DNA from 2 places in the Bradyrhizobium sp. WBOS07 genome. Region 2 is predicted to be linked to the other one. Evidence: riboswitches for the same ligand, from Rfam matches in the RefSeq annotation. Region 2 holds a riboswitch; the other holds the start of a gene.
The links. Region 2 has a riboswitch for cobalamin ahead of DCM79_RS30150 (energy-coupling factor ABC transporter permease). Riboswitches for the same ligand answer to the same signal wherever they lie in the genome.
Positions count from the first base shown of each region.

Region 1: linked by a shared signal. The riboswitch ahead of DCM79_RS11420 (TonB-dependent receptor) and the one ahead of DCM79_RS30150 (energy-coupling factor ABC transporter permease) in region 2 are both predicted to bind cobalamin.

Region 1 is NZ_CP029008.1:2,416,656-2,433,658, reverse strand. Features, by position in the region: gene DCM79_RS11465 (hypothetical protein) at 1-142, shown strand, start outside; gene lpdA (dihydrolipoyl dehydrogenase) at 160-1,581, shown strand; gene DCM79_RS11455 (threonine synthase) at 1,747-2,988, shown strand; gene DCM79_RS11450 (tripartite tricarboxylate transporter substrate binding protein BugD) at 3,073-4,044, shown strand; gene DCM79_RS11445 (lytic transglycosylase domain-containing protein) at 4,139-6,313, opposite strand; gene DCM79_RS11440 (adenylate/guanylate cyclase domain-containing protein) at 6,630-8,366, shown strand; gene DCM79_RS11435 (hypothetical protein) at 8,473-8,649, shown strand; gene DCM79_RS11430 (hypothetical protein) at 8,799-9,011, shown strand; gene DCM79_RS11425 (hypothetical protein) at 9,370-9,633, shown strand; cobalamin riboswitch at 9,673-9,887, shown strand; gene DCM79_RS11420 (TonB-dependent receptor) at 10,001-12,238, shown strand; gene DCM79_RS11415 (hypothetical protein) at 12,294-12,875, shown strand; gene ilvD (dihydroxy-acid dehydratase) at 14,312-16,033, shown strand; gene DCM79_RS11405 (tetratricopeptide repeat protein) at 16,020-16,847, shown strand; gene xth (exodeoxyribonuclease III) at 16,907-17,003, opposite strand, start outside.
Region 2 is NZ_CP029008.1:6,370,664-6,384,797, reverse strand. Features, by position in the region: gene DCM79_RS30165 (histidine phosphatase family protein) at 40-612, shown strand; gene cobT (nicotinate-nucleotide--dimethylbenzimidazole phosphoribosyltransferase) at 605-1,657, opposite strand; gene cobF (precorrin-6A synthase (deacetylating)) at 1,668-2,417, opposite strand; gene DCM79_RS30150 (energy-coupling factor ABC transporter permease) at 2,463-3,140, opposite strand; cobalamin riboswitch at 3,177-3,396, opposite strand; gene cobA (uroporphyrinogen-III C-methyltransferase) at 3,442-4,173, opposite strand; gene DCM79_RS30140 (cobyrinate a,c-diamide synthase) at 4,170-5,480, opposite strand; gene cobM (precorrin-4 C(11)-methyltransferase) at 5,480-6,262, opposite strand; gene DCM79_RS30130 (cobalamin biosynthesis protein) at 6,259-6,627, opposite strand; gene cbiE (precorrin-6y C5,15-methyltransferase (decarboxylating) subunit CbiE) at 6,624-7,805, opposite strand; gene DCM79_RS30120 (cobalt-precorrin-6A reductase) at 7,807-8,550, shown strand; gene cobJ (precorrin-3B C(17)-methyltransferase) at 8,526-9,260, opposite strand; gene DCM79_RS30110 (precorrin-2 C(20)-methyltransferase) at 9,257-9,988, opposite strand; gene DCM79_RS30105 (precorrin-8X methylmutase) at 9,991-10,620, opposite strand; gene cobG (precorrin-3B synthase) at 10,620-11,783, opposite strand; gene cobN (cobaltochelatase subunit CobN) at 11,780-14,134, opposite strand, start outside.

The sequences.
Region 1 (17,003 bases), 2.8 Mb from region 2:
CTTCTTCTCGGGGGAGCAGCTGTCGCGGAACATCGCTCAACCGATCGTGTTGAGCGCGCTGGCCATTCTGGTCCTGATCGGGATCATTGAATGGCTGGTCAGATTGATTGTCTTCAAGCGCCGCGCCCGCGGCGCCTCTTGAGTTGAACGGGAGCCGCCATGGCCGACACATCCTTCGACGTCATCATCATCGGCTCCGGTCCCGGCGGCTACGTCACTGCGATCCGCGCCGCGCAGCTCGGCTTCAAGACCGCGATCGTCGAAAAGTCCTACCTCGGCGGCATCTGCCTGAACTGGGGCTGCATCCCGACCAAAGCGCTGCTGCGTTCGGCCGAGATCTATCACTACATGCAGCACGCCAAGGATTATGGCCTGTCGGCAGAGAAGATCTCGTTCGATCCGAAAGCCGTGGTGCAGCGCTCGCGCGGCGTCTCCAAGCGCCTCAACGACGGTGTCGGCTTCCTGATGAAGAAGAACAAGGTCAGCGTGATCTGGGGCGCCGCCTCGATCGACGCGCCCGGCAAGGTCACCGTAAAGAAGTCCGACGTCGAAGCGCCGAAGGGCGCGCTGGGCGAGGGGAGCTATCAGGCCAAGCACATCATCGTCGCAACCGGCGCACGGCCGCGCGTGTTGCCGGGGCTCGAGCCCGACAAGAAGCTGGTCTGGACCTATTTCGAGGCGATGGTGCCGGAGCGGATGCCGAAGTCGCTGCTGGTGGTCGGCTCCGGCGCGATCGGAATCGAGTTCGCCTCGTTCTTCCACACCATGGGAAGCGATGTCACCGTGGTCGAGGTGCTGCCGCAGATCCTGCCGGTCGAGGACGCCGAGATCGCAGGCCTCGCGCGCAAGCGGCTCGAGAAGCAGGGCATCAAGATCATGTCCTCGACCAAAGTGACCAAGCTCGAGAAGAAGGCCGACAGCGTCGTCGCCACCATCGACGACGGCAAGGGCAAGCCGGTCACGACCGAGTTCGAGCGCGTGATCTCGGCGGTCGGCGTCGTCGGCAACATCGAGAATCTCGGCCTGGAAAAGCTCGGGGTGAAGACCGACCGCGGCATCATCGTCGTGGACGGCTACGGCAAGACCAACGTTCCCGGCATCTACGCTATCGGCGACGTCGCGGGTCCCCCCATGCTCGCGCACAAGGCCGAGCATGAGGGCGTGATCTGCGTCGAGGCGATCAAGGGCCTCAACCCGCATCCCATGGACAAGAATCTGATCCCGGGCTGCACCTATTGCCAGCCGCAGGTCGCCTCGGTCGGCCTCACGGAAGCCAAGGCCAAGGAGAACGGCCGCGAGATCCGCGTCGGCCGCTTCCCCTTCGTCGGCAACGGCAAGGCCATCGCGCTCGGCGAGGACCAGGGCCTCGTCAAGGTCATCTTCGACAAGAAGACCGGCCAGCTGCTCGGGGCCCACATGGTCGGCGCGGAGGTCACCGAGCTGATCCAGGGTTACGTCGTCGCCATGAATTTGGAGACGACGGAAGAGGAGCTGATGCACGCCGTGTTCCCGCATCCGACCCTGTCGGAGATGATGAAGGAAGCCGTGCTGGATGCGTATGGGCGGGTGTTGAACATATGACGACTGCCGTCATTGCGAGCGAAGCGAAGCAATCCAGACTGCCTCCGCGGAAAGCGTCTGGATTGCTCCGTCGCACCAGCGCAAAATTGCTTCGCAATTTTGTCGCGGGCTCCTCGCAATGACGCGTGGAAGAGCGGTTTGAACAAGCAAGAAGAAAGAAGCAGCATGCGCGACAACGACAACCTCACCATCGAACGCTCGACCTTCGTCACCCATCTCGAATGCGCGATGGAGGGCGATCACTACGCCGCCGACCAGGTCCATAATCTCTCCAAGGCCGGCAAGCCGTTGCTGGTGCGCTACGATCTTGCGGGCGTGAAGAAGGCGCTGACCAAGGACGCCCTCGCGCAGCGGCCGGGCGACATGTGGCGCTACCGCGAGCTCTTGCCGGTGCGCAAGTGCCAGGACATCGTCTCGCTCGGCGAGGTCACCACGCCGCTGATCCGGCTGCCCAAATTGGCTAAGAAGCTCGGCGGCGGCGAGATCATCGTCAAGGACGAGGGACGGCTGCCGACCGGCTCGTTCAAGGCGCGCGGCCTCGTCATGGCGGTGTCGATGGGCAAGGCGCTCGGCATCAAGCACATGGCGATGCCGACCAACGGCAATGCTGGCGCAGCGCTGGCGGCCTACGCCACGAGCTGCGGCATCAAGACCACGATCTTCTGCCCGGCGGATACGCCAGAGGTGAACGTCAGCGAGATCGAGCTGCAGGGCGCCACGGTCTACCGCGTCAACGGCTATATCGACGATTGCGGCAAGATCGTCGGCGAGGGCAAGGCCAAGGTCGGCTGGTTCGACACCTCGACCTTGAAGGAGCCGTACCGTATCGAGGGCAAGAAGACGATGGGCCTCGAGCTCGCCGAGCAGCTCGGCTGGGACGTGCCGGACGTGATCTTCTATCCGACCGGCGGCGGCACCGGCCTGATCGGCATGTGGAAGGCGTTCGACGAGCTGGAGAAGATCGGCTTCATCGGCTCAAAGCGCCCGCGCATGGTCGCGGTGCAGGCCTCCGGCTGCGCGCCGATGGTGCGGGCCTTTGAGGCCGGCACCGAGCACGCGACGCGCTGGGAGGACGCCCACACCATCGCTTCTGGCATCCGCGTGCCGCAGGCGATCGGCGATTTCCTGATCCTGCGCGCGGTGCGCGAGAGCAAGGGCTTTGCCATCGCGGTCGACGACGACAAGATCTCGGCGGCATTGAACGAAGTCGCGCGCGAGGAGGGGCTGCTGCTCTGTCCCGAGGGCGCCGCCACCTACGCCGCCTACAAGGAGAGCCTTGCCGACGGCCGCGTCTCGAAGGGGGACCGCGTCATGCTGTTCAACTGCGCCACCGGCCTGAAATATCCGCTGCCGCCGGTCACCCGCACGCTCGACCGCCACAAGCCGATCGATTACGCGCAGTTCTAGCGCGGGATAGGCTACGCACGATCCCTCTTCCCGTACGCGGGCAGAGGGCCAAAAAACAACAAAGACATCGCTGGGGAGAAGACAATGACGAAGGCCGTCTGGGCTGCGCTGTTTGCTGTTCTCGCTGCTGTCGGCGCCGCGCGCGCCGATGACTATCCCACCCGTCCGATCACCATCATCGTGCCGTTCGCGGCGGGCGGACCGTCCGATGCGATGGCGCGCGTGCTTGCCGAGCGCATGCGGGTGCCGCTCGGCCAGCCCGTGGTGATCGAGAACGTCACCGGCGCCGGCGGCTCGATCGGCGTCGGCCGCGCCGTGCAATCGCCGCCGGACGGCTACACCATCTCGTTCGGCCATCTCGGCACCCACGTCGCCAACGGCGCCGTCTACAAGCTCAAGTTCGATCTCGTCGCCGATCTCGAGCCGGTGGTGCTGCTGCCGAGCAATCCGATGATGGTCGTCAGCAAGAATGCGGTGCCCGCGACGTCGCTGAAGGAGCTGATCGAGTGGCTGAAATCGCGCAGCTCGGCGCCGACGGCGGGCACCGCCGGCGCCGGCTCCGGCAGCCACATTGCCGGCGTCTATTTGGAAAGCATCTCCGGCGTCAAGCTGCAATACGTGCCGTATCGCGGCACCGCGCCCGCGCTGAACGACCTGATCGCCGGCCAGATCGACATCATGGTCGACCAGGCCTCCAACTCGATCGGTCAGGTCCGCGCCGGCACCATCCGCGCCTACGGCATCACCGACAGCAAGCGCCTGGCCTCGGCGCCGGAGATCCCGACCGTGGAGGAGGCGGGCCTGAAGGGCTTCAACATGACGCTGTGGTCGGGCATGTGGGTTCCGAAGGGCACGCCGAAGGAGATCGTGGCAAAGCTCAACGCCGCGGCCGTGGAAGCGCTGAACGATCCCGCCGTGAGGAAGCAGCTCGAAAACCAGGGTCTGGAGATGACGCCGAAGGACCAGCTCGCCCCCGAAGCGCTCGGCACAAGGCAGAAGGCCGAGATCGCAAAATGGTGGCCGATCATCAAGGCGGCGAACATCAAGGTGGATTGAGATGCTGTCGTAGGGTGGGCAAAGCGCAGCGTGCCCACCAAACGATCGTGGGCACGGCGCTTGCGCGCTTTTGCCCACCCTACGAGGCCGGCGCTTAATCCACCGGCATCGCGCTGGCATCCTTCGTCACGACGCGTTCGTCGCTCTTGCCGGCGACCATGCTGCTATCCTCGAACCGCGCGCGATAGACCAGCACGTTCTCGATCACGCGCTGGACGTAGTTGCGCGTCTCCGACAGCGGGATGCGCTCGACCCAGTCGACCGGGTCGACCTTGGGATCCCGGGGGTCGCCACGCGCCTGCACCCAATCGCGCACGCGGCCGCGGCCGGCATTGTAGCCGGCGAAGGTCATGATCTGGTTGCCGCGATATTCCGAGAAGAGCGCGCTGAGCTCGGCGGCGCCCATCTGCGTGTTGTAGACGGGATCGGAGACCATCCTGTCCCAATCGTAAGTCAGGCCGAAGCGCTTTGCGGTGTCGCGTCCCGCTACCGGCGTCACCTGCATCAGCCCGACCGCGTTGGCATGCGATTTGTCGCGCTGCTCGAACGAGCTCTCGGTGCGCGCCACCGAATAGATCACGCTGGTATCGATCGCGGGCGCGACCTGCTTGTGCTCGGGGATACCGATGGTGGGAAAGGCGTAATGGTCGAGCGCGAGCCCGCGCGACAGCGCCGTCTTGCCGACCTCCAGCATCACGCGGGCATCGTTGCGACGCCGGGCGAGCTCGCCGAGCGCTTCGAGCGCGGCGACGTCGGTGCTCTCCTTGGCAAAGTCCTCGGCGTAATAGAACACCAGGTCGCGCTCGCCGATGCCGTAGAGCATGTCGGCGGCGCGCACGCGCTCGTCCGCGGGTGGCGTATCTGCGGCGGCCAGGACATGCGCGGGCGCACGCAGCTCGACGCGGTCGAGGCCGAGCTTGGCGCGCGCCAGCTGGCCGTAATAGGCGGTCGGATAGCGCGAGGCCGCCCGATAGCTCATGCGCGCATCGGCCGTAGCACCCATCGCCTCGGCGGCGCGGCCGCGCCAGTAATGGGCGCGCGACAGCGCGATCGGATTGGCCGAGCCCTCGTCGACGGCGACGAAGTGCACCATCGCCGTCCTGGGATCGTCGAGGAAGCGTAGCGCGATCCAGCCGCACATGAAATGATAGTCGACGCGATAGACTTCCTTGTCCGGCACCGCAGCCGTGCGCACCACGTCATAGGCGGTCTTGAACTTGCCCTGGTCGAGCAGCTTGCGCGCAAGCATGCGCCGCTCGCGCCACCAGGCATCGGTGTCCTGCGCCGCCATGGTCTCGGGTGCAGCGGCCAGGATCACCTCGGCGGCATCGTCGATACGATCGTTCTGAAGGTGCCATTGAGCGCGGCATAGCTCATAGCCGAGATCGCGCCGCGCTTCGCCCGGCACGTCCTCGAGATAATCCTTGGCCTTGCTGGCCTTGCCGGTCACGGCGGCGCAGGCCTTGACGATCGCGAGCGCGTCCTCGCCGAGCCGTTTCGCGGCGCGCCGCGCAGCCGCGTAATCCTTGGCACCGAGCCGCTTGTCCATGCGGGCGCGATGATCGTCCGCGGTGAGGAGATCTCCGAACGCGTCGTAGGAATCCTGCTCGCTGCGCTCGGACAATTCGTCCGTGCGCCAGGCCTCGCGCACCAGATGCGCGGCCCGATCGGTATCGCCTTCAGCGCGCAGCACGCGGGCGAGCGCGAACTTGCCCTTGGCGCTGATCGGCCGGTCCATGGTGAATTTGTGCACGGTGGCTGCGTCGCTCTTCTCCTGCCACAGCCGCGCCTCGGCACGGCGGCGCAGCAGCGTGCGGCTCGGCCAGTCCGGATTGGCCGCGAGGAACGCGGCGTAGCGCTTGAAATTCGCCGTGCTCTCGGAATGGCGCAGCATGAACCAGTCCGCGAGCTTCTGCCCGGCGGGATCGGCAATGCGCTCGCGCGCCGCGCTAGCATCCTCGCCCTTGCCCTTGCGCGTGAGGTCGATCGCGTCCTTCAGCGCGGCGAGGTCGCCGGTCAGCGGCGGCACAGCCGGTTTGCTGGAAGGCTCGTCGATGGTCTTCGACTTGCGCTTGGCCTCGGCGTGCTTGCCGTGGCGCGACTTCGCCGAGGACTTCGCCGCGGCGTGACGCTGCTTGCCGGCTTTCGCCTCATGCGTCTTCTTCGGCGTGGACGATTTGTGACTGCTTTTTGCCGCCAGCCCGGTGGGAACGAGAGCCAATGCGGCCACGGCAACGACACACGCGAGCGAGCGTAGGCACTGGTTCATTCCATGGTCCCCCTGCGAAACCACCACAAACCAAGGTCCGCGACGACATGCGGCTTGAGAATCAAGATACCGGATACGATGCCACGGCATCGTCCCGCATTCCTCACGCTGTCGCAACAATGCGGCGAAATACGGATGTACTGGGGAACTCCGGGAACGGAGGCGTGGCCGCCCTTAAATCTTTATTAACGATCCGGGCGTGCGCGACGGCGAAGACGGTTCAAGGCGCCGGAAGGAACCAGATTGCGCGTGTTCCCGCGGCCGGATCGGTGTATGGAGTTCCATCCCTCCATCCTTTTGGCCTTTGCCCGCACCTATGCCGATTTTCAACCAGTCGATCCGGCACAAGATCGTCGGCATCGCCCTCGGACTGATCGTCCTGATGCTGGTCACCTCGATCCTGTCGATGGTGATGTCGAGCCAGGTCGGCATCCTGCTGGACGAGCTGACCAATCGCTACATCCCGGCCTACAGCCATCTGGCCCGCGCCAACATCAATTCGCTGGAGCGCGCGCTGGCGCTACGGCGGATGGTCATGACCAAGATGGAGGCGCCATCGGACGAGCAGGCCTATGCGGCGCGGCTTCGCGATTTCGAGGAATCCGACCGCAAGATCGAGGAGGGCGCCGAGGCCGCACGCAAGCTCATCAACGCGATCATCGACGACCCCAAGACCTATTCCGACAATGCCGCGCTGGGACGGATCGATATCCGCATCGAGACCGCCGTCACCGAGCTGCGCCGCGACCTGAACGAGGACCATGCGAAGCTGCTCAAGCAGGTCGACGCCAGGCAGATGACGGAGGCCCGCGGCACGCTTGAGCACATCGACGTGGTGCGCGATCAGTTCAACCGCAAGGTCGATGCGATCCGCGCCGACATGCTGACGCAGGTCTTCTTCTCGACCTCGCAGGTGATCGGCCGCCAGCATCAGGCGATCGTCGTCTCGGGCCTGGTGACGCTGCTCGCGGCGGTCGTCGGCTTCGTCTTTGCGCTGATGGTGTCCAGCGGCATCACCCGCCCGGTGCGGCTGCTGCTCGCCGGCACCCGCGAGGTCGAGGCAGGCCGCTTCGACAAGACCATCACCGTCTCCACCCAGGACGAGATCGGCGAGCTCGCCGCGGCCTTCAACCGCATGACCGAGCAGCTCAGGCACAACGAGCGCATCCGCGAGACCTTTGGCCGCTACATCGATCCCAAGGTGGTGCAGGGGCTGATCGACCGGCCGGAGGTCGCGATCGACGGCGAGCGCCGGGTCATGACCATCATGTTCTGCGACATGAGCGGCTTCACCTCGATGAGCGAGGGCATGACGCCGCGCGGCCTCGTCAAGGTGATGAACCATTATTTCACGGTGATGTCCGCACCCGTCAGGAACAATCGCGGCATCATCGACAAATACATCGGCGATGCCATCATGTCCTATTGGGGGCCGCCCTTCATCGAGGACGACGAGCAGGCGCTGCTTGCCGGCACCGCGGCGATCGAGATGGCCGATCAGGTGCCCGCGCTGCAGCGGCAGCTGCCCGACCTGCTCGGCATCCGCGCCATGCCCGCGCCGTGCGATTTGCGGATCGGCATCGCCACCGGCGAGGTGCTGACCGGCAGCATCGGCTCCGAGCTGATGATGAGCTTCACCGTGATGGGCGATGCCGTGAACCTGGCCTCGCGGCTGGAAGCGGTCAACAAGGTCTACGGCACCCGCATCCTGATCTCGCAGGCCACCGCCGAGGCGATCGGATCGCGGCTCGAGCTGCGCGAGATCGATCGCCTGGCGGTCGCCGGCCAGAGCGCGCCGCAGCCGATCTTCGAGGTGATGGCGAGGGCGGGCGGGCTCACCGATGCGCAAGCCAGCCTGCGCACGCACTATGCCGAGGCGCTCGCCGCCTATCGTATCAGGCGCTTCGATGCGGCGCGCGCTGCCTTCAACGCGGCCCTCGAAGCCGTTCCCGGTGACGGGCCCTCGCGCACGATGCTCGGCCGCATCGCGCAGCTCGAGGCGAGCCCGCCCGACGAGGGATGGGACGACGCCTGGCGTCTCGACAACAAATAGGCTGCCCGCACCGGAAAAATTGCTTCTGCTCGATAACGATGTTCGCCGTGACCTATTTCCCGGGCTTAGGTTGGATGTCCTTGAGGCGTTTGATGGGGACACGCCGATGCCAGAACTTCAGGACAGGCTGGAACGGTTTGAAACGCTCACCGCCGAATGCGAGCTGATCGCCAAGCTCGCCACCGACGGCAGCAAGCGCGAATTCTATCTGAAGCTTTCGGAGCAGTACCGGCAGTTGGCGGTCGACATGCGGCAGGCGATCGCGACCGAGGCTGCGGCCTGAGGCCGGCTGCAATCCGTTCTTAAGGTTTGGCGCGCATCCTGATGGCATGCGGGCGTCGCTGACCGGCGCTGCCCGTGGTGGGAAGGCCGGGGTTCGTTGCAATACAGCGCACACCGGAACGTCATTGTCGTGACAGACAGGGCAATCCCATGCGCCTCGTTGTTGTGATCATGTTCGCGCTCATGACGGCGGCCTGCGACCAGGAGCAGGACATCACCGGCTCGACGACGCCGGCCTGCCCCTTGCGGACCTACAGCTACAATCCCCGCGACCTGAACCAGTGCGTCAACGCCTGCAAGGCATGCGATCGCGGCACCACCGTCACCTGCTCGACCTCCTGCACCCTCAAGGGCGCGCGCTGAGATCCAGCGGCGGCGGGAACGGCGAGCGCGAGATCGCCTCGTTCGCGGGCAGGGCTGTCGCATATGGCTCTCCGTGACAGCTGAGCGCACGCCTCGTCCTTCGAGACGACCGCTCCGCGGTCTCCTCAGGATGAGGCTAAGCAGCAGTTTTGCCTACGAAATGGCTGCCACGCACTCCGACCTCATCCTGAGGGCCCGCCGGAGGCGGGCGTCTCGAAGGATGGCCGCAAGTGAGCTTCTGGTCACGTTGTGACGATATGCGATTGCCCTGCGCTCGCGAGGGAGCTCCGGCGGTGCTTGGGCACCGGAACGATTCACTTGGGTTAATCATTCAAGAGGCGGCAGGACGTGGAGTCCGATGGAAATGGGTATGCTCGATCCCGGTCGATTTCTGGTGTCGTGCTCGCATTGCGAGGCCTGGCCGATGGCCGCCAATGTGAAGCGGTCGAGCTGGTCGGCGTCTCCGCATGAGGTCCGCTTCGTCTGCACGCGCTGCCGCCGCGAGGAAACCGCGATCGTCTCGGCGTCCGGCGAACTGACCCCGGTCAAGCGCGTTGATGTTCCGCCACGCGATGTCACGGCCGCCTGGGCCCAGGCGCAACGTCCGCGCGGACGGACCTGAACGCCGCCTAACGGTCGATTGACACGCTGCCGGGGCGACACGTAAATGGCCGGCGACGGTTCTCCTCACGGAGATCAAAAGGGAATGTGGTGCGGGATGTCCCAATGCCGGGATCTATCTCAACGCCACGGCTGCCCCCGCAACTGTAAGCGGTGAATCTTTCGTCCTGTGCCACTGGGAATCTCGGTCCTGGGAAGGCGACGCAAGGTAACGACCCGCGAGCCAGGAGACCTGCCGTCAGCCGTGGTCACACGCGAAGATGTCGGTCGGGGAGTACAGACATTGGCTTCATCGGAGCAGTCCGCCGCTCTGCCGTGAAACCTCGTTCGCTGTGACGTGCCACTGACGTCATACCGAGGTTACAACAATGTCTCGTCTCGTTTCTGCCGCCTGGCGCCTCAGCGCCGGCCTGCTCGCGTCCGTCTCGTTCCATTCGCTCGATCTATCCTCCGCCTTCGCCCAGCAGGGGCTTGCTGAGCAATTGCCGCCGATCGAGGTGAGCAAGCCCGCCGATCAGAATCGCACGCGGGCGAGGGCGACCGGTGAGGGCGAGGCGACGCGGCCGCGGCGCACCGCGAACCTCGCGCCGGCAGGCGATGGCACCGGCTCATCCGGCTCGGGCTCGGAGGCTGTCGCCGGCGGCGGTGGTATCGTCGGGGCCGCCACGACCGTGATCACGGCCGCGGATATCGCGCATTCGCCGTCGCAGGCGCTTGCCGAGATCATCGCCACGCAGGTGCCGGGAGCCCAGATCACGACGTTCTATGGCGGCCAGATCGGCGCCAAGACCAGCGTGGACCTGCGCGGCTTCGGCGCCTTCGCCACCGCCAACACGCTGATGCTGGTCAACGGCCGGCGGCTCAACGACGTCGACATGGCGCAGGTGGACCTCTCCACCATCCCGCTCAATTCCATCGAGCGCATCGAGATCACGCGCGGCAATTCCGGCGCGGTGCTCTACGGCGACAACGCGGTCGGCGGCGTGATCAACATCGTCACCAGGACCGGCGCCGGCGGACCGCCCGTGACTGCGCGCATCGAGGCCGGCTTCGGCTCGTTCAACACCCGGCTCGGCAACGTCTCGACCGCGCTCAATTCCGGTCCATGGTCGACCTCGTTCTACGGCAATGCCGTCAGGGCCGACGGCTATCGCGACAACAATCGCTATTCCCAGCAGAACGGTGTCGGCAATCTCAATTACACCACGCCAGGCCTGAGCGCGTTTCTCACCGTCACCGGCGACAATCAGGAGCTGCGGCTGCCGGGCGGCCGCACCGTCGATCCCTCGATCGGCCTCGACGAGCTCAGGACCAACCGCCGAGGCACCAGCACGCCGTTCAATGCCGCCAACCAGCAGGGCTTCAGCGCGACGGCCGGGTTCACCAAGACCCTGGTCAACGGCGTCGATCTCATCGTCGACGGCGGTGTGCGCGACAAGAAGCAGCAGAGCACGTTCTTCTCCAGCCCGATGCCGGTTCCGGCCTTCTTCACCTCGACTTATGTCGAGTCCCATCTGACCAATTGGTCGATCACGCCGCGGCTCAGCGTGAAGAGCCTGCTGCTCGGCCTGCCGTCGCAACTCCTGACCGGCATCGATTACTACGATGCGGGCTTTGAGCAGGACCGCGGCGCCGGGCAGGGGCTCGCCGCCTGGCACAATTACGACCTCAGGCAGCAGACGGTCGCCGGTTATTTCCAGCACACATTGAGCGTGCTGCCCACGACCGACGTCTCCTACGGCGCGCGGGTGCAGAACGTCCGTCTTGCGGCACGCGACAATTTCGACGCGGCGGCGCCGTTCAATGCCGATATCGGTGCGCTGCCGCTGACGAGCGACGAGACCCAATATGCGCTGCATCTCGGGGCCGAGCATCGTCTCAACGAGGTGGTCTCGCTGTTCGCTCGTGCCGCGCGCGCTTTCCGCACGCCTGACGTCGATGAGCGCCTGTCCTCGGGGCCGTCCTTCGATCCCCTGACCTTCGCCGCGATCCCGCAAACGTTCCAGCTCAAGACCCAGACCTCGCAGGACATCGAGGGCGGTCTGCGCATCAAGGGCGGCGGTCTGCAGCTGCAGAGCAGTCTCTATCTGATGGACCTCACCAACGAGGTCCATTTCAACCCGGTCCTGTTCTACAACACCAATCTCGACCCGACCCGGCGCTACGGCTCGGAGACCAGTCTGTCCTATCGCGTCAACGACGCCCTGCTGCTGCGCTCCGGCATGGCCTATACCCGCGCGGTCTTCCGCGACGGCGCCTGGGCCGGCAACGACGTGCCGCTGGTGTCGCGCTATACGGCGAGTGCAGGTGTCAGCTGGAACATCTGGCAGAACTACCTGGTGCTCGATGCCACCGCGCGCTTCTGGAGCGAGCGGCGCATGGACAACGACCAGGCGGGCACCCAGAAGCCGATCCCGGCCGGCGGCACGATCGATCTCAAGCTCAGTGGCCAGGTTGAGCGCTATTTCTGGTCGCTCAGCATCAACAACGTGCTGAACGCGCTCTACTACGACTACGCCATCGCCAGCACTTTCACGGACGGCCGCTTCAGTGCCTATCCGCTGCCCGGCCGCACCTATCTGCTCAAGGCCGGCGCCACGTTCTGATCTCAAATGGAACGGCATCCGAAACAGAAGGAATTCACCCATGCTTCCTGACGTCATGGCTCGCAGCATCCAGCTGCCTCACGACGGCCGTCTCCGGCTTCAGCCGGTCGCGCCGCGCCTTGCGCCCATGTTCTGCTTTGCGCTGCTGACGGCGTCATGCGCGCTGGCCAGCTTTGCGTTCGCCTGCGCAACGCCGTTCGCGGCCTTCGCCGTCGTGGCCGCGGCGATGCTGCCGCTGCGTCCAGCGCTGCTCGTCGTCATCGGCGCCTGGCTCGTGAACCAGACCATTGGTTTCGGCGTGCTGCATTATCCCGTTGACGCCGGCACCATCGCCTGGGGCTTGGCCATCGGTGTGGCTGCGTTGCTGTCGACCGCGGCCTCGTCGACGGTGCTCGGCCTGCTGCCCCAGCACCGCACGCCGCTGCTGCTCGCGATCATGCTCGTCGTCGCCTATGGGATTTACGAGCTCGCGCTGCTCGCCCCAACGCCGTTCCTCGGCGGCGAGGGCGCCTTCACCGCCGCGATCGTGATGCGCATCGGCCTGACCAGCGCCGTCTGGCTCGCCAGCCTCGTCGCCGTCTGCGAGATCGTCCGTCTGGTCGATCCGTTCGGCCGCAAGGGCGCGACGTCGGCGTGAGTGCTTCTCGTAGCCCGGATGGAGCGCAGCGCAATCCGGGATCGCGCATTCGGCATCTCGCATCGTCCCGGATTACGCTATCGCTCCATCCGGGCTACGGCACCGTGCCTGTGTCGCCCTCTGTCAATCCATCCGCGTGAAAATATTCCACTTTACCGAAATTCGGTTTTGACGTATGTGTCGCCCATCCCGGCTCAACCATGAGGGGCGATCTCGAGGTCGTCTTGATCGCGAGCCGGGCTTGCGGTGGACGCGGCAGCGTCGGCACGAGAGGTGCGGGCAGGGCGGGTAGTCCCTGTGAGTCCGTAACCGCGTGCGGACGAACGGCGCTGCTAGGCTTCGTCTCGCCTGTAAGTTTCGCAGCTTTGTCGACAGGGCTGGAAATACTGCGGCGACATGGCGGGCCGTGCGTACGGCAAAACCGTGTGGTCCTGGCCGTCGTTGCTACGGTCAAGCCGGATCGAAGATGCGCGCGAGCCCAACCGGGCGGACGGCATCGCCAATTCGAACGGCGAGGGAGGCCAGAAGGAAAGTTCGGCTCCCGGGAGAGCACGGCATAAGCCGTCCGACCATCGCGCAGGGAAGGCCGAGTGATCGGCACCACCTGTATGCTGCTGTGCGGTTCTTCTGCGTGTGCATTTTGCGCAGCGGACCGCGGGTGCGTTGTCAGCACCCGGCCTTCCCTGCACCCTCTTGGATTTGAGGGTGGCGACGGCGACGCAAGCAAAGCTCGGGCGAATTTGAGCCGCGAGGCCGGCGAGTCATGTCTGTCACCACACACGCGCTGTCATCGCCCGCGAAAGCGGGCGATCCAGTATTCCAGAGACGCCAGAGATCAATCCGAGAAGCCGCGGCGTACTGGATTCCCCGCCTTCGCGGGGAATGACAGTGGTGATTGGAGGACCAGCTCGCTCTAGTGCCCCGGACGCCGCGCAGCGTCCCCGGCGATGCGAAGCATCGTCCGGTACGGTGCGCTGCAGAGCCGGGGCCCATGTCGCGGCATGGGACCGTGTCGCTCTGGGTCCCGGCTCTGCGCCGCAACGCTTGCGCGTTGCGGCTTGTCCGGGACACGGCGGAGCGATAGAGGCGACTCACTTTGTGTCTGTTTCTGTCATTCGGCGCCACGCTGGCGCGCTTCCGAGTTTTGAAATCAGAGATTGTGGATTGGCTTGCTCGCGAGGTATCCAAGTATGCCGACCCGTGTCTTCCCGGTAACGATTGTGCCGTCTACGCAACACTCATTCCGGATTTAACCGTCATCGCCGGTGGTTCGCATCACCGCCGCTTTTTGGCCACACCCGAACATGAATAAAATCACTCTAAGTTTTTGAAGGGCAGCGGCGGTCCTAAGGGGCGCCGGAAAATCCCAAGGTCGATTCAAATCTTGGCTCTGATTTTTCGGGTCTGAAAGGGTCGACCGGGGAAACTGGTTTGCGATGGGCGCGAAGTTCGACAAGCAGAAGCTGCCGAGCCGTCACGTGACGGAAGGCCCCGCGCGCGCGCCGCACCGGTCCTATTTCTACGCCATGGGTCTGACCACCGAGCAGATCCACCAGCCCTTCGTCGGCGTCGCGTCCTGCTGGAACGAGGCTGCGCCCTGCAACATCGCGCTGATGCGCCAGGCCCAGGCGGTGAAGAAGGGCGTGGCGTCGGCCGGCGGCACCCCGCGCGAGTTCTGCACCATCACCGTCACCGACGGCATCGCCATGGGCCACGACGGCATGCGCTCGTCGCTGCCGTCGCGCGAATGCATCGCCGATTCCGTCGAGCTCACCGTTCGCGGCCATGCCTATGACGCCCTGGTCGGCCTCGCCGGCTGCGACAAGTCGCTGCCCGGCATGATGATGGCGATGGTCCGCCTCAACGTGCCCTCGATCTTTATCTATGGCGGCTCGATCCTGCCCGGCACGTTCCGTGGGCAGCAAGTCACCGTGCAGGACATGTTTGAGGCCGTCGGCAAGCACTCGGTCGGGGCCATGTCGGACGAGGACCTCGACGAGATCGAGCGCGTGGCGTGCCCCTCGGCGGGCGCCTGCGGCGCGCAGTTCACCGCCAACACCATGGCGACCGTCTCCGAGGCGATCGGCCTCGCCCTGCCTTACTCGGCCGGTGCCCCGGCACCGTATGAAATCCGCGACGCGTTCTGCATGACCGCGGGCGAGAAAATCATGGACCTGATCGCGTCCAACATCCGGCCGCGCGACATCGTCACCCGCAAGGCCCTGGAGAACGCAGCTGCCGTGGTCGCGGCCTCCGGCGGCTCGACCAATGCTGCGCTGCACCTGCCGGCGATCGCGCATGAATGCGGCATCAAGTTCGACTTATTCGACGTCGCCGAAATCTTCAAAAAGACACCATATGTCGCGGATTTGAAGCCGGGCGGCCGTTATGTCGCCAAAGACATGTTTGAAGTAGGTGGCATACCGCTTCTGATGAAGACGCTGCTCGACAACGGCTTCCTGCACGGTGATTGCCTTACCGTCACGGGCCGCACGATCGCCGAAAACCTCAAGAGCGTGAAGTGGAATCCGCACCAGGACGTGGTGCACCCGGCAGACAAGCCCATCACCGTGACAGGCGGTGTGGTCGGTCTGAAGGGCAATTTGGCGCCAGAAGGTGCGATCGTGAAAGTCGCGGGAATGTCCAACCTCAGGTTCACCGGTCCGGCCAGGTGCTTCGACCGTGAGGAGGATGCGTTCGAGGCGGTCCAGAACCGCACCTACCGCGAAGGCGAAGTCATCGTGATCCGCTACGAGGGGCCCAAGGGCGGCCCCGGCATGCGGGAAATGCTCCAGACCACCGCGGCGCTGACCGGCCAGGGCATGGGCGGCAAGATCGCGCTCATCACCGACGGCCGCTTCTCCGGCGCCACCCGCGGCTTCTGCATCGGTCATGTCGGCCCGGAAGCCGCCATCGGTGGCCCGATCGGGCTGCTCGAGGACGGCGACATCATCGAGATCGACGCGGTCGCCGGTACCCTTAACGTAAAATTGAGCGACGCCGAGCTCGCCCAGCGCAAGACCAAATGGAGCGCTCGCGCGACTAACCACACGTCGGGTGCGCTCTGGAAGTATGCTCAGCAGGTTGGACCAGCGGTCGGGGGGGCAGTGACCCATCCGGGCGGCGCGCACGAGAAACAGTGCTATGCGGACATCTAGGCGTGCCATAGTTGCGTTTGTGTTGGGGGCTAGTGCGCTGGCCGCGCCGGCGCTTGCCTTCGACGGCGCTCCGGTCAACCCGAAGGACGCGACCATCCCGGTCGTGACCAACTTGCCGGGGACCGCTGCGACCGTGCGCGGCAAGATCGCGCCGGCGGCCGTGCCGCAGGAGACCTCTCTGAGTGCGCTGCAATATGCGGCGGAGGGCGGCCACCCCATCGCGCAGTGGAAGCTCGGCCGCATGTACGCCAACGGCGACGGCGTCGCCCAGGACGATCTGCGCGCGTTCGAATATTTCAGCCGGATCGCCAACGCCCATGCCGAGGACAGCCCGTCGGCGCCGCAGGCGCAGATCGTGGCCAACGCCTTCGTCGCGCTCGGCCGGTACTATCTCAGCGGCATCCCGAACTCGAAGATCAAGTCGGATCCAGAGCGGGCGCGGGAGATGTTCTCCTATGCGGCGTCCTATTTCGGCAATGCCGACGCGCAATACGATCTCGCCCGGCTCTACCTGAAGACGCCGGACGCCTCGCGCGAGGATTTCCGCTATGGCGCGCGCTGGCTCGGTCTCGCCGCGCAGAAGGGCCAGCACCAGGCGCAGGCGCTGCTCGGCCAGATGCTGTTCAACGGCGACCGTCTGCCGCGGCAGGCTGCCCGCGGCCTGATGTGGCTGACCCTGGCCCGTGACAGCGCGGGCATGGAAGAGACCTGGATCAAGGAAAGCTACAACCGCGCCTTCGCCAAGGCCTCCGACGACGACCGCGCCATGGCCCTGCAAATGCTGGAGCAGTGGGTGCAGGGGCGCAGGGAATAGTCACCTTGCGCTGTCATTCCGGGGCGGCTTGAGGAGCCGAACCCGGACGGCGCTAGTGACTAAGCCGCCTCGAGATCCAGATCCGCCCATACCGGCACGTGATCCGACGGCTTCTCCCAGCCGCGCACATAGCTGTCGATCCCGACATTGGCGAGC
Region 2 (14,134 bases):
GTTATTGCCACAGCGAACAACTTCCTCGGAGATGAGAGCATGGAAGGCGAGACCTTCCTCTGGCTGGTACGGCATGCGCCGGTCGATGGCGTCAAAGGGACGATCCATGCCGCCGATGCGCCGGCCGATCTCCGCGATCGCGCGCAACTGGAGGCGCTGCGCCAGCGCCTGCCACCGGACGCTGCGAGCTACGCCAGCCCGTCGCGGCGCACGGTCGAGACCGCGCACGCGCTCGGGCTCGAGCCGGAGCAGGTCAGCGAATTCCGCGAGCAGGATTTCGGCGACTGGACGGGCCATCGGCACGACGAGCTCGCTGCCGCCGGCGGCGCGGCCTATGCGCAGTTCTGGGACGATCCGGCCGGTGGACGGCCGCCGGGCGGCGAAAGCTTTGCGGATCAGGTCGCGCGCGTGCGGCTCGGTCTGTCGCGGATCGCAGCGGGACCAGCCACGCTGGTCGTGCATTCCGGCACCATCCGCGCAGCGCTATGCATCGCGCTCGATCTCACGCCGCAGGCCGCCTTGCGCTTCGTGATCGAGCCGCTGTCGCTGACCCGGATCGATCGCCTCGCGGCCGGATGGCGCGTCGTCTCGGTCAATCAGCGGATCAGCTAGGCTTGTCAGGCACATTGGCCTGCGCAAAAGTCGCCATGCCGTTGTGGAGCGCGCAGGCTAAGCGCACCAGCGGCAGCGCGATGGCGGCACCCGATCCTTCCCCGAGCCTGAGATCGAGGCTGATCAGCGGCTGCACGTTCAGGGCGCGCAACACTAGGCGATGGCCCTGCTCGGCCGATTGATGCGACGGCAACAGATAGGGATGACAGGACGGGTTCAGCCGCACCGCTGCAAGCGCTGCAACCGACACGATGAAGCCATCGATCAGCACCGGGATGCGGCGCTGCGCGGCGGCGATGATCGCGCCCGAGATCGCGGCGATCTCAAGCCCGCCGACGGCACACAGGATCTTCTCTGGCGCCGCGCCCGCAACGCCGTGACGTGCAATCGCCGCATCGATCACGCGCGCCTTGTGCGCCCGGCCGGCCGCATCGACGCCGGTGCCGCTGCCCGCGATCTCCTCGGCGCTGACGCCGAGCAGGCTCGCTGCGATCGCCGCCGACGTCGTGGTGTTGCCGATGCCCATCTCTCCGAAGATCAACAGATCGGGCTGGTTGGCCTCCGCCCGCGCAACCGCGCGCCGGCCGGCCTCGAAGGCAAACGCCAGCTCGGCCGTTGTGAGCGCGGCCTCCACGCTGAAATCGCGGGTGCCGTGGCGCGGCTTGTCGGCGACGATGCCCGACATCGCCTCCTGCGCCAGCGTGCCGGCATCGACCACCTCCAGGCGCGAGCCAAGCTCGCGCGCCAGCACCGAGATCGCAGCACCGCCGGAGGCGAAATTCGCCATCATCGCGATGGTCACTTGTTGCGGATAGGCCGAGATGCCCTGCGCGACAATGCCGTGGTCGCCGGCGAAGACAATGATCGGCACGCGCGCCGCGCGCGGCTGCTCGGTCGCTTGCAGACCTGCGAGCTCGATCGCGAGCTGCTCGAGCCTGCCGAGCGCGCCGGTCGGCTTCGTCAGCTGCGCCTGCCGCGCGATCGCCGCCTCGCGATGAAGCGCGGAGATCGCGGGGCAGTTCCGGGTGACCCATTCGGGGAGCATGCTGCCTCGCTTAACGCCTACGCTTGAGAATGTAGCTGTCCATGATCCAGCCATGCCGCGCGCGCGCGTCCTGCCGTGCCGCGACGATGCGCGGGCCGGTTTCGGCGAGAGCGCCAGACATGATGATCTGATCGGGCATACCGAGATAGGCGCCCCAATAGATGTGAATCCCTGCCGGATCCAACGATTCGAATGCCGTGCCGCCGTCGAGCATCACCACCACGGTGTCGACGCCTTGCGGCCAGCCGCCTTCGCGCAGGCGTCGCCCGGTCGTGACCAGAAACGGCTCGCCGATATCGTTCAGCGGCAGCGCATGGGCCGCGCACAGCGCCTGGATCGATGTGATGCCGGGCACGACCTCGATCTTGGGCAAGGGAGCGAGCCGCCGCGCGATGCGCAGCGAGGAATCATACAGCGAAGGATCGCCCCAGATCAGGAGCGCGACCTTGCCCTCGCTTCCGAGCTGATTTGCGATCGCCTGCGACCAGGTCGCGGCGACCGCATCGTGCCAGTCGTCCACGCCCTTGCGGTAATCCGCCTCGGCAGCATCGCGCACGGGAAGATCGAACTCGGCGATGACGGTCTTGCCGTTGGTCAGCACATTCGCGCAGATCGTCCGCCTGAGATCGGCGAGATCGGACTTCGCCGCTCCCTTGCGCGGGATCAGGATGAGATCGGCGGCGTTGATGGCGTCAACGGCGGCGCGCGTCAGCTGCGCGGGATCGCCGCAACCGATGCCGATCAGGGAGAGCGTGAGCATCGCGAGCGCGATGGGCGGCCGCACCGGCCGCCCATCGCCGATCTCTTACGCGGCGTTGTGCAGGCGCGGGGTGACGAGGCCGGGCGCGGTGACGCCGCGCAGCGACTTCGCCAGCGCCAGCACGGCGAGATCGGCCAGCGGCTCGATCACGATCACCAGCGCGTAGGACGCCGCAAACGTCGCGATGCTGGCGAGGTTGCTCATCGCAAAGCCGGAGCCATAAAGCGCCCAGAATGCCACCCAGGCAATCACGCCGGCCTGATAGGTGGTCGACAGCGCCAGCGCCTGACCGTACTTCAGATCGACATAGGCCGTGTTGCGCGGAATGATCCGCGAGGCGATCGCCTGGATCGCGAACAGCGGCACCAGCAGCGTCGTGACGTTCATGCCGTATTGCGGCAAGTCGACCGGCTCGAGCAGCATGCCCTGAAGCAGCAGGCCGAACGCCAGACCGAAGGCTGCGGGCGCAGCACCGAACAGCAGGAACAAGGTCGAGCCGAGGATGAAGTGCACCTCCGATACCCCGACCGGGAAGTGCGGCAGGATCTCGAAGAAGATGAAGACGAGGATCGTGGTGGCGAGCGTCCGGCCTGCGAACGAGCCGATGCCCTGCTCGCGCACGGTTTCGGCTGCGAGCTTCAAGGCAACGCCGCCTGCGGCGATGCCGGTTGCGTAACTCAGCACGAGCTTGGCGCCCGTCACTAGACCGGGTTCGATATGCATGGCTCAGATCCTTCCTGCCGTCACACCCGACGGCCTTGGCCTCAAAACGTGCAGGGCCGGTCTCCTGGCTCGCGGTTCACTGGGTTCTCCGGCCTTCCCGAACCTTGCGGCCCAGTGGCTGATCGCAGTCCCTCACCGCTTACAGTCGCGGGGGCGGCTGGGGTTTTGGGCGCCGCAACTTGGTCCGCCCATCCCCATTCCCGATTATGCTCCGGCGCTTTGCGCCGCGTCGAGCACCTTGCTTCTCCTGTGTGCCCCTTTCGCCGAGCCGGCGTCAAGGGGCGAGGCGCAGCTGGGGCGATCACGACGGATAATCCCCGGCCAGCGCACCGAACAGGATCACGGCGGCGGTCGAAGGAGCACCGCCGCGGGCAAGCTGCTCGGCCAGCTCGGCAATCGTGGTGCGGACCAGCCGCTCGTCGGGGCGGCCGAGGGATTCGGCGACCAGCGCCGGGGTCTCCGCGGCGAGGCCGTGCGCGATCAATTTTGCGGCAAGCGCCGGAAAGGTGCGCCGGCCCATATAGACCACGGTCGTCGCCTCGGGATCGGCCAGCGCCGCCCAATTCAGATTCGGCGGCAGCTCGCCGGTGACATCGGCGCCGGTGATGAACTGCACCCGGCGCGAGGTGTGGCGCCGGGTCAGGGGAATGCCGGCTTGCGCGGCGGCGACGCAGGCCGAGGTGACGCCGGGAACGATCTCATAGCCGATGCCGGCCTCGCGCAGCGTCTCGATCTCCTCCTCGAGCCGGCCGAAAATGCCGGCATCGCCGGACTTCAGCCGCACCACGCGCGCCCCTGTTGCGGCATAGTCGACCAGCAGACGGTTGACGTGATGCTGCTTGGTCGAGGGCCGCCCTGCGCGCTTGCCGACCGCGACGAGATTGACGCCCGGCCGGGCGAGATCGAGGATCGCACCCGAGGCGAGATCGTCATAGAGCACGACGTCGGCCTCGCGCAGCCGCGCCGCGCCCTTGAGCGTGAGCAACTCGGGATCGCCGGGTCCGGCGGAGACGAAGGAAACGAACCCGCTCACCGGTCCTCCGCGATCAGATGAAAGAAGGTGCCGCTGACGTGGCCGCGCTGCGAGCCGGTCTCGGCGATGACGGCGCCGGTTGCATCATGCACGACCGCCAGCGGCGTGTCAGGCTGGACGAGAATGGTCGAATAGTGGAACTCGTGGCCGCGCAAACGCGCACTGGCGCGATATCCCGGCATCGGCGCGGCGAGCGCCGCGAGCCGATAGCCCAGATGCATGCGGCGTTTGGCAAAGCTGGTTTCGAGGCCAAGCAGGCCCGTCATCTCATGGCGGACACCTTCCGCGTCGGTCAACCCGGTCCCCAGCACCATGTAGCCCCCGCATTCGCCATGCACGGGCCGCGTCTCGGCGAAGGCACGAAGGCCGTCGCGAAAGCGTACATTGGACGCGATCCTGCCGGCATGAAGCTCGGGATAGCCGCCGGGCAGCCAGCACACATCGGCGCTCGCGTCCGGTGCCTCGTCGGCCAGCGGCGAGAACGGCACGATCTCGGCGCCCGCCGCGCGCCAGGCTTCCAGCATATGCGGATAAACGAAGGAGAACGCGGCATCGCGTGCCAGCGCAATGCGCTGACCGGGCGGCGTCACGTTCAGGCCGCCCGCCGCCGGTTGCGGCGACCAACCGGCCGCGGATCGCAGCACCGCATCGAGATCGACGTGCCCGGCGACGAAGCGCGCGGCCTCGTCGATCAGCTTGCCGATCTCGGCCTGCTCCTCCGCCTGCACCAGGCCGAGATGCCGCTTCGGCAGGCTGATCTCGGCATGGCGCGGCAGCGCGCCGAACACGGCAATGCCTGAATCGTTCAGCGCCCGCCGCACCAGATCCTCGTGGCGCGGGCTGGCGACGCGGTTGAGCACGACGCCCGCGAGCCTCACGCCGGGCCGATAATCGCGCAGGCCCGCGGCGATTGCGGCGGCGGTCTGCGCCTGGCCCGAGGGATCGATCACCAGCAGCACGGGCCAGCCCAGCATCTCCGCGACGTCGGCGGTGGCGCCGGTGCCGCAGGCGCCGCGCGCGGCGACGCCGTCGAACAGGCCCATCGAGCCCTCGGCGAGCACGATGTCGGCATCCGTACCGCGGCCAACCAGATGCAAGATCGTCCCGCGGTCCATCGCCCAGCTGTCGACGTTGACGGAGGCGCGTCCCGTGGCGGCGGCGTGAAAGGCGGGATCGATGTAATCCGGCCCGCTCTTGAAGCACTGCACGTTCAGGCCGCGATGGCGCCAGGCCCGCGCGAGCGCCAGCGTCAGCGTGGTCTTGCCGACGCCGGAGGCCGGTGCGGAGATGACGAGTCCGGCCGGCATCACGGCGTCTCCGGAAAGCGCGGCTCGGCGCCGACGGGCCGATAGCGGCGGTCGTAATCGGCCGCATAGAGACGGCTCTCGTCGAAATCCGCAGCGCCAAGCGTCCTGCCGACCAGGATCAGCGCAGTGCGCTCCATCTCCGTGCCGATTGCGGCATCGAGCGTCGCCAGCGTCGCGCGCACGATCCGCTGATCCGGCCAGCTCGCGCGCCAGACAATCGCGACCGGGCAATCCGCGCCATAATGCGGCGTGAGCTCGGCGACGACCTTGTCGACCATGTGGATCGACAGATGGATCGCGAGCACCGCGCCGGTCGCGGCGAACGCGGCCAGCTTCTCGCCGTCAGGCATCGCACTGGCGCGGCCCGGCGTGCGCGTCAGCACCACTGTCTGGGCAAGGCCCGGCAGCGTCAGCTCGGCCTCCAGCGCTGCCGCAGCGGCGGAAAAGGACGGCACACCGGGAGTGACCGTATAGGGAATGCCGAGCGCGCGCAGACGGCGGAGCTGCTCGCCCATCGCCGACCAGATCGAGAGATCGCCGGAATGCAGCCGCGCGACATCCTTGCCCTCCGCATGCGCCGCGGCGATCTCCGCGATGATGTCGTCGAGCGACAGCGGCGCGGTGTTGACGATGCGCGCGGCGGGCGGGCAATGCGCCAGCACGCCTTGAGGGATCAGTGAGCCGGCATAAAGGCAGACCGGGCAGGCCGCGATCAGGTCACGGCCGCGCAAGGTCAGCAAATCAGGTGCGCCCGGCCCGGCGCCGATGAAATGCACCGTCATGCGCCGTCTCCTTCCGCGATCGCGGCGGTTGCGGTGCGATCCTGCGAAATCACGCGCGTCGCAATCAAGCGAGCTCGAGGACCGGCCGCCGCGAGCGCCGCAGCTTCTGCGACCGACCCGGTACCGAATTTTTCCACGACGAGCTTTGATTGCGTCGGCGTGTCGACGATCGCAAGCAAATCCGCCGGTACACTCTTAATCGGCAGGCCACATTCTCTCGCGAGCTGCTGCAGCGCCTCCGCATCGGCCTTGTCGCTGACAGTTGCCAGCGCGTCGAGCCCTTCGAGGCCGCCCGCCGCCACAAGCGCCTCCCGCAGCGAGGCCAGCGTCACATTACTCTTAAATCCGAGTCCGGCGACTTTCATCGGGCCGTACTCCATTGCACCACGGGACGTGCCGTCTCCCAGGAGCGGTAGCGGCCAAGCGGCGCGGCATGCGCGACCTCGACTCGCATCAGCTCGCCGCCATGGCGCCGGTGCAGCTCGCCGAACAGCGCTTCGGTTTCCAGCGTGACGGAATGTGCGACCAGCCGCGCCCCCGCTGCAAGCCGCGACCAGATGGCGTCGAACATCGCCTCATTGAGCCCGCCACCGATAAACACGGAATCCGGCGCTTTCAGCCCAGCGAGAGCCTCGGGCGCCCTCCCCGTGATGACAGTGATCTTGTGAGCCAGCCCAAACGCTTCCGCATTGCTGCGGATGTTGGCCGCGCGGTCCTCACGCGCCTCGACGGCGATCGCCGTCCCGCCACAAAGCGCCCATTCAACTGAAATCGAGCCCGAGCCGGCGCCGATGTCCCACAACGTGCAGCCTGCGAAGGGCCACAGCGCCGAGAGCGCCAGCGCGCGCACAGGACGCTTGGTGATCTGGCCGTCGTGAGCGAAGAGAGCGTCCGGCAGGCCCGAGCTGCGAGACAGGCCGCCGGCCCCCCTCGCCTCCAGCGCGACAGCAACGAGCTTTCCCGGGACAACCGTTGGACAGCTCTCAGCGCGATGCTCGCGAATACTTTCATGCGGTCCGCCGAGCGCAGCAAGGGTCCAGAATGCGGAGGCGCCCCATCCGCGCTCCGTCAACCATCTCGCGAGATCACTTGCCGCGTTCTCATCGCGCACCAGGCAGATAATGCGTGCGCCTCGCGCCAGATGCGGCACAAGACGCTCGAACGGCGCCGCATGGAGACCGAGGCAAACAGTCGTTTCCAGGCGCCAGCCCAGCCGCGCCGCAGCAAGCGAGAACGTCGACGGCGCCGAATGCGCGATCCACTCACCCGCCTCAAGTCTCTCCGCAAGGCTTGCGCCGGCGCCATACCAGAAAGGATCGCCGGAGGCGAGCACCACAGTCGGCCGGCCGCGGCATCCCAGCACGATTTCTGCATCAAATGGCACCGGCCAAAGGCGGCCACGCGCCGTCACACCCGCAAGCGCAAGGTGCCGCTCACCGCCGAACACGGTCTCCGCGTTCGCAAGCGCCTTTCGGCTTGCCTCGGACAGCCCGGCAAGGCCATCTTCGCCGATACCGATGATGGTCAGCCAGGGATCAGACACGATGCGCGCCCTCATACTGGGCGGAACGGCCGATGCGAGCCTGCTCGCTGCGGAGCTCGCGCGCGCCGGGCTTGATGCCGTGTATTCCTATGGCGGCCGCACCCGCACGCCTGCCGATCAGCCGCTGCCGACCCGCATCGGCGGCTTCGGCGGCGTGAGCGGACTTGCCGACTACATCCGTCGTGAGGGAATCACCCACGTGATCGACGCGACGCATCCGTTCGCTGCCGAGATGAGCCGTCATGCGGTCGAAGCGTGCGCGCAAACCGCCACGCCGCTGATCGCGCTGGAGCGCGCGCCCTGGACCAGGGCCTCCGGCGACAATTGGACCGAGGTTGCAGATGTCACTGCCGCCGTTGCAGCGCTGCCCGAGGCGCCCGCAAACGTGTTCCTCGCCATCGGCCGCCAGCATATCGCGCCGTTTGCGACAAAACCGCAGCACAGCTACACGCTGCGCTTCGTCGATCCGCCCGAAGCGCCCCTGCCCTTCACGGCCGACGTGATCGTATCGCGCGGACCGTTCACGCTTGATAGCGAGCTCGAGACGATGCGCAAGTGCGGCATCGCCTGGATCGTCGCCCGCAATTCCGGCGGCGACGGCGCGTGCGCCAAGATCGACGCGGCCCGCAGGCTCGGCCTTCCCGTGGTCATGATCGCGCGACCAAAGCTGCCCGAGCGGCGGCGGGTCGCGAGCGTCACTGAGGTGATGCAATGGCTCGGTCATTCTGCCCGCCTCGGCGCATAGACCCAGCGGCCGACGCGGCGTGTCTGCGAATTGCCGACGATCACCAGCGTGCGCATGTCAGCCATTTCCGGCGTCGCTTCGTTCAGCGTCACGACCTCGATCTTCTCATCAGCCGCGCTGATCGCGCGCGCGAAAATCACGAGGCGCTCGCCGCAGCCCGCGCCCTTCAGCACCGCAAGCGTGCGGCCAAAGCCCTCCGGCCGGCTCGCCGATCGCGGATTGTACATCGCAATCGCAAAATCGGCCTCGGCCGCGAGACGCAGGCGCTTCTCGATCACGGCCCAGGGCTTGAGATTGTCGGAGAGGTTGATCGCGCAGAAATCATGGCCGAGCGGGGCCCCGGCGCGGGCGGCGGCCGCCAGCATCGCGGTGATGCCGGGCAGCACGCGGATCGGAAGCGCCTGATATTGCGGCGCCTGTTCGAGCGCCTCGAACACGGCGGAGGCCATCGCGAACACGCCGGGATCGCCGGAGGACACGATGACGACCTGCCCGCCTTCGGACGCAAGCCGCAAGGCCTCGCTCGCGCGCTGCAGCTCTTCGCGATTGTCGGACGGACGAAGGGTAAGCCCGGCTCGCCGCGGCACGCGCGCGACGTAGGGTGCGTAGCCCAGAATGTCGGTCGCTGATGCAAGCGCGGCGGTGACCTCGGGCGTCACAAGCGCATCGCTGCCCGGCCCGAGGCCCGCGATGGTTAGGGAGCCCGTCATTCGGCGGCGCCCAGATGCCGGCCCTTGCCGTGAACCAGCACGATCGCGAAATAGGGACAGTCGGCGGCGTCGATCTCGGCCAGCCGCACCACGCGCTCGCCCGGCATGGTGCCGCGCTCGACCAGCCAGGCATCACCCAGCCGGCCGGCCGAGCTGAGTGCACGGCGCACCTTTGCAAGATTGCGTCCGGTTTTCATGACGACGAGCGCATCGGAATCGCGCATGTGCCGCTCCAGCTCGTCTTCGGGAAGCGTGCCCATCAGCACGGTCGTCACGTCGTCGCCGAGCGCGATCGGCTGTCCGACGCCGTTCCAGCAGCCGACCATGCCGGGAATGCCCGCGATCACCTCGATCTCGACACGGCCCTGCAGGCGCGAATGCAGATGCATGAACGAGCCGTAGAAGTAAGGATCGCCCTCGCAGAGCACGACGACATCGACCGCGCGCGAAAGCCGCGCCAGGCGCTCGGCCCATTCATCGTAGAAACCGGCGAGCAAGTGGATGTATTCCGGACTGTCGAAGGCGATCTCCGTCGTGACCGGATATTCCATCGGATATTCGGTGACGCCGGCCGCCAGCATGCCCTCGACGATACGCCGGGCCTGGCCCGGCCGGCCCTTCTTGCGGAAGTAAGCGACGTGGCTGGCGCCGCGCACGGTGCGATCGGCGCGCACGCTCATCAAATCAGGGGCGCCGGGGCCGAGACCGCAGCAGATGATGCGTCCCATCGCTATTCGCTCCGGCTCGCCAGCGCGTTGACGGCGGCAACGGTGATCGCGGAGCCGCCGAGGCGCCCCGCGACCGTCAGCGCCGGCGCCGGCGGATCGGCCATCAGCGCCGCCTTGGATTCGGCCGCACCGACGAAGCCGACCGGGCACCCGATGATCGCCGCCGGACGCGGGCAGCTTTTGTCTTCCAGCATGTTGAGCAGATGAAACAGCGCCGTCGGCGCATTGCCGATTGCAACGATCGCACCGGCAAGATGCGGCCGCCACAGCTCGAGCGCCGCGGCCGAACGGGTGTTGCGCATCGATTGCGCAAGTGCGGGCACGGTCTCGTTCCCAAGCGTGCAGATGACGGCGTTGGCCGCAGGCAGCCTCGCGCGCGTGATCCCTTCCGAGACCATGCGCGCGTCGCACAGGATCGGTGCGCCTCTTTGCAAGGCGGCGCGCGCAGCTCCCGCCATGCCTGGCGTGAAACGGATATGCGACTCCAGCCCGACCATGCCGGCGGCGTGGATCATGCGCACCACCACGGGCTCCTCGTCCGGCGTGAAGCGGGCAAGATCGGCCTCGGCCCGGATGGTCGCGAAGGATTGCCGGTAGATCGCCGCACCATCGGTCTCGTAGCTATGCGGCATCAATTCCCTCCCACCAGGATGGAGGGATCGCTGACGATGTCGGCGCCGCTCAGGCCGCGCTGGACCGGCTCATCGCGCGTCGAGCCGCCGCGGACGAGATCGAAGCCGGCGCGCGTCGCGACCAGCGTGACCGCGGCCCTGCCGGAATGGGCGCAGCCCTTGCCGCAGCCGGAGACGTGCAGGCGCGCATCGGCGGCGATGCGCGGCGCGAGCGCCGCGGCCAGCGCGCGCGTATCGGCATGGGCTTCGCGGCAGCGCGGCGCGCCGCTGCAGGCGATGACGCGCAGCGCAGGATCGAACGGCTCGGTGACGAGGCCCGGCGCGCTCGGCATCTCGCGCCTGCCTTCGCTCAGCAGCATCCGCCAGGGCGTCATGCGCAGCGCATGTCCGCTACCGGCGAGGTGGTGCAGCGTCGTGTGCAGCATCTGTCCGAACGCGACGCCGACCATTGCGCCTTGCGGATAGTGCCCGGGCCGCGAGGCGGCCATCACCGGCGCAGGCTCGGTCTCGCCGCGCAGCGATTGGGGCAATATCGCCCCGGACGCGATATGCGCCGCCATCCGCCCTCGCCCACCCCTGGCGCCACCGGAAACCAGGAACCAGCTTGCGAGCGCCAGCGCCATGCTCACGGCCTCGCCGCGCGCGACGGAGCGGCCGAGCCTCGCACCGTCGGCCCGCACCAGCAGATGGCCCGAGCGATCGCGCTCGATGCGGATGTCCGCGGAATCGCCGGCAAGCACCCGCGACCTGCCGTCATCGATGGCGAACCCGAACTTGGTCGGAAGCGCGAGGCCGCACTCGGCGAGCGCCTCCTCCAGCTCGGCAGCGAGCGACTGCGTTTCGTCGCCGCCGCCCCAGAACGGCGTCACCAGAATGTTGCGCCGGGCTTCGATCTCGGTGTCGGGATCGAGCAGCCGCAGTTGCGCAAGGCCGTCGAGCAGCGGGCGATGGCTCTCTTCGCTCACGCCCCGGATCTGGAGATTGGCGCGGCTCGTGACGTCGATCAGGCCATTGCCGTGTTGCCCGGCGAGTTCGGCAAGCCCGGTGATCTGTGGGGCTTCGAGGCGCCCGCCGAACGGGCGCACCCGCACAACGAACCCATCGCCCGACAGCATCGGGCGCAACGCGCCGGGACACCAGCCTTTAATTGCGGAAGCGCTCATGAGGCCTCCCGCAGCGCCGCCGCGATCGAGTTGCGGCGCGTCTGCCACAGCGCCGCATCGTGCAGGCGTGCAAAACAGGTCTCCATCGCGGCAAGCGCCGACGGATTTTCACGGGTCATGAAGGCGCGGACGTCGTCATTCCCAAGCGTCGCATCATAGGAGAGATCGAACAAATGCGGAGGCACGGCGCCGGCAAGATGAGCGAACGCGGCCATGTGCTCCAGCGTCGCGGTGATCTCGGCGGCCCCGCGGAAACCATGGCGCATCATGCCGGCGATCCAGGCCGGATTGGCGGCGCGCGCCCGGACGACGCGGGAAATCTCCTCGGTCAGCGTGCGCGCATGCGGCTGCTCGGGGCGTGTCGTGTCGAGATGATAGAGCGCCGGTCCTGCCGCACCGAGATGCGCTGCGGCGGCCGCCACGCCGGCTTCATGCGCGGCATAGTCGGCGGCAAGCAGCAGGTCGGTTTCCGGCAAATCCTGGACGTGGACGAAGGCATCGGCAGAGGCGAGCCGCGCCTCGATCCCGGCGCGATCGTGCTGCATCTCGCCATCGGCCGAGAACGCCCAGGACGAGGCCGACAACCACGCTTCGCCGGCGGCATCCCGCGTCTCCGGCGTGAAGACATCGGGGATCGCCGACAGGCCGACGCCATGCTGGCCGGGACGCGGCGCGAACACACGGGAGGCGCGGTGGCGATACGGATTCTCCTCGCCCTCGTCCTCGCGCGCGGCGAGCGCCTCGGAGGCGGCCTCGAACAATTGCGCAAGGCCGGAGAAGACGTCGCGAAACAGGCCCGAGACCCGCAGCGTGACGTCGATGCGGGGGCGGCCGAGCTCGGCCGGGGCGATGATGTCGTAGCCGGTGACGCGGCCGGAGGCGTGATCCCAGCGCGGCGCGAGGCCGGCCAGATGCAGCGCCATCGCGAATTCCTCGCCCGCGGTGCGCATCGTCGCCGAGCCCCAGAGATCGACCACAAGGCCCTTCGGCCAGTCGCCATGATCCTGCAGGTGACGGCGCAGCAGCTCCTCGGCGAGCTTTATCCCCTGCGCATGTGCCGACGGCGTCGGCACCGCGCGCGGGTCGACGGCAAAGAGATTGCGCCCGGTCGGCAGCACGTCCTGGCGACCACGATAGGGCGAGCCCGACGGTCCCGGCGCGACGCGCTTGCCGCCAAGCGCAGCAAGCAGCGCACCGCGCTCGGCGTCACCGCAGGCGCCGCGGCCGAATACATGAAGGCCGTCGCCGAACTGGCTCTCCTTGAGATCGCAGACGAAGCGATCGATCCGCGGAATCGCCTCGGCCGGCGCGGCAGAAGCATCGAGGCCGAGATCGTCTTCGAGACCGGCCGCACGCGCTTCGTCGCGGATCGCCGCGATCAGGCGCTGGCGACGTGCGGGATCGAGACCATCGGCGGTCGAATATTCGTCGAGCAGACGTTCGAGCCGCCGCAAGCCGTCCGGCACCGCGGATGTTTCCAGCGGCGGCGGCAGATGGCCGAGGGTAACCGCACCAATGCGGCGCTTGGCCTGCGCAGCTTCACCGGGATCGTTGACGATGAAGGGATAGATGACGGGAAAATCACCAATCAAAGCTTCCGGCCAGCAGCTTGACGACAGCGCGACGGACTTTCCGGGCAGCCATTCCAGCGTGCCATGGGCGCCCATGTGCACGACGGCATCGATCCCCTGGGCGCGGAGCCAGAGATAGAACGCGACATAAGCATGGCGCGGCGTGCGGGCGAGATCGTGATAATCGGCATCGCGCGTAGTCGCATCGCCGCGCTCAGGCTGAACCGCGATGACGGATTTGCCGCACGCGATCGCGGCGAAGTGAAAAGCGCCTTCGCGGCAAGCCGGATCACTCTCCGGCACGCCCCAGGCTTGCGCGAGATCATCCTGTAGGGATTGCGGCAGGCGCGAAAGCGCCGCGCGATAATCGGCAACGCTCCAGCTCAGACTCTGCTTCAGCAGCGTCTCGCCGAGCGCATCAACCCGCGCGACATCGAAACTAGCCTCGGCGAGATCCGACGTCAGGACCTCGACCGAAGCCAGCGCGTCGAGCCCAACCGCATGGGCGATCTGGTGCGGCCGCCCCGGATAGTTCGAGAGCACGATCGCGACCAGTTTCTCGCCGGCGGGCTTCTGTGCAAGGCGATGCCAGGCCGCAACGCGCGCGGCGACGGCCTTGACGCGCTCCGCGTCGGGCCCGTGCGCCAGATGGGCGAATTGCAGATCGGGATCGCGCATGCCTGCCGACTTGAAGCTCACAACGCCCGCGAACAGGCGGCCGTCGACCTCGGGCAGCACCACATGCATGGCGAGATCGCCGGGCGAGAGACCGCGCAGCGA